DNA from 2 places in the Paraburkholderia sp. SEWSISQ10-3 4 genome. Region 2 is predicted to be linked to the other one. Evidence: riboswitches for the same ligand, from Rfam matches in the RefSeq annotation. Region 2 holds a riboswitch; the other holds the start of a gene.
The links. Region 2 has a riboswitch for thiamine pyrophosphate ahead of thiC (phosphomethylpyrimidine synthase ThiC). Riboswitches for the same ligand answer to the same signal wherever they lie in the genome.
Positions count from the first base shown of each region.

Region 1: linked by a shared signal. The riboswitch ahead of M0D68_RS27610 (FAD-dependent oxidoreductase) and the one ahead of thiC (phosphomethylpyrimidine synthase ThiC) in region 2 are both predicted to bind thiamine pyrophosphate.

Region 1 covers NZ_JALPRI010000019.1:59,958-62,156, forward strand. Annotated here, with positions in the region: gene M0D68_RS27605 (ABC transporter ATP-binding protein/permease) at 1-320, opposite strand, end outside; TPP riboswitch at 683-805, shown strand; gene M0D68_RS27610 (FAD-dependent oxidoreductase) at 1,035-2,165, shown strand.
Region 2 covers NZ_JALPRI010000017.1:143,879-146,077, reverse strand. Annotated here, with positions in the region: gene M0D68_RS26480 (GreA/GreB family elongation factor) at 331-741, shown strand; TPP riboswitch at 895-1,013, shown strand; gene thiC (phosphomethylpyrimidine synthase ThiC) at 1,106-2,199, shown strand, end outside.

The DNA of each region.
Region 1 (2,199 bases), on a different contig from region 2:
CAGCGGAAGCCGAGCATCTGGCGTAGATAGCGGCCGTACACGGCAAGGATGATGAAGCCGAACGCGAGCCCCGAGAACACCATCAGCAGGTGCGGGAAATCGTGCACGTTCTTCGTTTGCAGCGCGTTGTAGAAGTCGGCGCTCCAGCGGTTCAGGCGCACGTTGATCCACACGATGAGCAGATTCATCACGATGATCGCGATGAGCAGCGCCCACGCCGTTTTTCGTTCTTCGGAAACCCAGTAAGGTTTGATCAGGCTCCATGCGGAGACTTTTTCGTCCGGCGGCAGCACGGGGCTGGAAGCGGTATTCGGTGTCATGAGCATCCTGGTGAAGTGCTGGCCCGCGTCGGGCGGCCCCCAAGTCGGGCCGGCCCCACGGCGGGTTTGCGGTGCGTGCCCCGGGCGTCGTGCTCGACGAACGCACGTCCGGGTGAGCGACCGATTCTGGCGCGAAGCCCTTAAGTGAAAATTAATTTCCGCTCAGAGGTCCCGCCTCGATGCCGCTGGCGCGCGGGCGGCGAAGCATGTCGCCCGCGCGCCAGCGGTATCCGGTCCTGGCATTGTGCCAGAGCGCTGCATTCGGCCGTATTGATGAATCGAAAGATAGTGACGGATCAATGGCGTGTGACGGCAGAGGCCGTTGGTTTGCGGGCGCCGCGCCTTTTATGGTCTAATGACCTTCGACGAAACAGGGGTGCTTTGCCCACAGGCAGCGTGATTTCACGCAGCGGCGGCGAGGCTGAGAGAGACCCTTTGCACCCGATCCGGGTAATACCGGCGCGGGAAGTTTCCGGAAGCAGCCAGTCTTCCATTCCCCGCCGGGCGGCGTCCGTCATTGGACGTGCTTATTGCCCGGCCGGCCTCACCCGCCGGTTTCGTCCTGGGTACGTGCGTTTTTTTGCCGTACGGAAAGGACTCGATGACCGCCTATTCTTCAGACATGTGTTTTGCTCGTCACCGCGTTTTCGTCGGTTGTGTCGGCGCGCCGGGCTGTTTTAGCGTTGCTTGCCGTTGTGACCCGGAGCGCACGCGATGAATCGTTTAGCTCAACCCGATTTCGCCGTGCTCGGCGGTGGGCTGTGCGGGCGTCTCGTCGCGTGGCGCCTCGCCGGTGAAGGGCATCGCGTGGCGCTCTATGAGCGCGGCGACGCCGCAGGTACGCAATCCGCGGCCTGGGTCGCCGCCGCCATGCTGGCGCCGCTCGCCGAAGCCGCCAGTGCCGAACTGCTGATCACCCGTCTGGGCGCAAGTTCGCTCGACACCTGGCCGCGCGTGCTGGCCGAATTGCCCGAACCGGTGTTCTTCCAGCGCAATGGCACGCTGGTCGTATGGCATCACGCCGATCGCACCGAAGCGCCATTGTTCGAACGCCGGGTGCGCTCGAACGCGCCTGCTGAGTTGCTCGACGGCGGCTTCGTGACGCTGGCGGGCGCTCAGGTCGGCGCTGCCGAGCCCGCGTTGGCGGGCCGCTTCAACCAGGGCTGGCTGCTGCCGCGCGAAGGCCAACTGGATAACCGTCAGGTGTTGACCGCGCTCGCGGCAGGCCTCGCCCAGCGCGGTGTCGAAACGCACTGGAACACGCCAGTCGACGATCATGCGCTGCCGGCCGCACGCATCACGATCGACTGCCGGGGTTTGGGCGCGAAGCCGGTGCTGCCGACGTTGCGGGGGATCCGCGGTGAAGTCGCCCGCGTGCATGCGCCGGGTATCAAGCTGACGCGGCCGGTGCGTCTGCTGCATCCGCGCTACCCGCTGTATATCGCGCCGAAGCAGGACGATCTCTACGTGATCGGCGCGACCGAAGTGGAAGGCGAGGACATGTCGCCGGTCAGCGTGCGCTCGGCGCTCGAACTGCTGAGCGCGGCGTTTTCCGTGCACCCAGGCTTCGGCGAGGCGCGCATCCTCGAACTGAATTCGCAGTGCCGCCCGACTTTGCCGGATCACCGTCCGGCCTTGCTGTGGGATGGCGCGCAGACATTGCGCGTGAACGGCCTGTACCGGCACGGCTACATGATCGTGCCCGAAGTCGCCGACGAAGCCGTGCGCTTCGCTGCCGCGCTGCTCGACGGCCGCATCGGCGACGCCGATGCTTTCGCCGACTGGCAAAATGCCGCGCGCTGGAGCGAGTTGTTTCAACTGGACGCCACGCGGGAGCCGGCATGAGCGTTGCGCGTCTGCCGGCGAAATAACCGCAGGC
Region 2 (2,199 bases):
GCCCGTGCTAACATTCACCTTTCGATTGCGTCGATCAAGCTTTCCTTCCGACGCTCCCTCACTACTTTTCGTACTCTGCCGGCTACCCCAATGCGCGTTCCGTTTTCCCGAGCCCTCACCCGTTTGCGCCCCCGCCGCGCAACCGGCTGCGCGCGCGCGGACATCGCGACGCCACACGCCGGCCAGCCGTCCCGAACGCTCCCGCTTCTCGCCGCCCGGCGCCCGATCTGACGCATTTCCCCTCCATTACCGGGGCCGCGTCGTCGGGCTCCGGGCCGGTCTCATCCGCACGCTGTCCCCTTACATGCAGATCGAATTGGAGAACCCGTCATGAAAAAGACGAAAACCTGCTACCTCACCGAACTCGACGTCGCTCGTCTTGAAAAGCACGCAGCCGCGCCCGGCGCTGACACCAAGCTGCAAGACATGCTCGACGACGTCCTGGAGCGCGCTGTGATCGTCGAATCGCGCGACATCCCCGCGAACGTCGTCACGATGAATTCGCAAGCCACGCTGGTCGATGAAACCAGTGGCGAGCAGATGACCTGGACCGTTGTCTATCCGCCCAACGCGGACTTCGCACACGGCCGCCTGAACGTGTTTTCGCCGGTCGGTCTTGCGCTGCTCGGCGCCAAACGCGGCGAGCGCATCCGCTTCACGCCGCCGAGCGGCACGGAGAAGGTGTTGAAGCTCGAGAAGATCCTGTTTCAGCCCGAAGCCGCCGACGATTTCACGCTGTAAGCCCAAGCCATTCGCGACGCGGAACGCTGCGCCGCATCATTCCCGGCAGCCCTATCACAATAAGAATAGTGCGTGGCTGACCGGCGTTATCTCCGACATCTGACTTTTTCAAGACGGGTTGCCAAGCAACGCCCGGGCGGTGTATCGTGTGCGCTGCTAACGCGGGGGTCCTGCGTGGCACGGAGGTTGGAGGTCCGTGTTGCGTGGGTGAGAAATACCCTTTGAACCTGATCTGGATAATGCCAGCGCAGGGAAGCGTACGGATTTCGCACCTGGTCTACCGTTTCATCTCTCGCGAATTCCGACAACTTCCGTCTCGTCTCCTGCTTAGCGGCCCCACATTGCTATGCCGAGGAGATAACGCATGAACGCCAACCCGAAGTTCCTTTCCGCCGACGCCCACGTCGATGCCGCCGCTGTCGCGCCGCTGCCGAATTCCCGCAAGGTCTACGTGACCGGCTCGCGACCCGATATCCGCGTGCCGATGCGCGAAATTTCCCAGGCGGATACGCCGGATAGCTTCGGCGGCGAGAAGAATCCGCCGGTCTTCGTCTACGATACGTCGGGCCCCTACTCCGATCCGGAAGCCAAGATCGACATCCGCGCCGGTCTGCCCGCGCTGCGTCAAGCCTGGATCGAAGAGCGCGGCGACACCGAAGCGCTGACGGGCCTCTCGAGCGACTTCAGCCGCGAACGCGCCGCCGATACCGCGACTGCCGATCTGCGTTTCAAGGGCCTGCATCGCACGCCGCGTCGCGCCATCGCCGGCAAGAACGTCTCGCAGATGCACTACGCGCGTCGCGGCATCATCACGCCGGAGATGGAATACATCGCGATTCGCGAGAACCAGCAACGCGCCGCGTATCTGGAGACCCTGAAGACGAGCGGTCCGAACGGCGAAAAGCTCGCCGCGATGATGGGCCGCCAGCATCCGGGCCAGGCGTTCGGTGCGAGCGCATTCGGTCCCGATGGCCTGAAGGAAATCACCGCGGAATTCGTGCGCGAAGAAGTTGCGCGCGGCCGCGCGATCATCCCGAACAACATCAACCACCCGGAAAGCGAGCCGATGATCATCGGCCGCAACTTCCTCGTGAAGGTGAATGCGAACATCGGCAACTCGGCGGTGACCTCCTCCATCGGCGAAGAAGTCGACAAGATGACCTGGGCGATCCGCTGGGGCGGCGACACGGTGATGGATCTGTCCACCGGCAAGCACATTCACGAAACACGCGAGTGGATCATCCGCAATTCGCCGGTGCCGATCGGCACGGTGCCGATCTATCAGGCTTTGGAGAAGGTCAACGGCAAGGCCGAAGATCTGACGTGGGAAATCTTCCGCGACACGCTGATCGAACAGGCGGAACAAGGCGTCGACTACTTCACGATTCACGCGGGCGTGCGTCTGCAATACGTGCCGCTCACAGCGAAGCGTATGACGGGCATCGTCTCGCGCGGCGG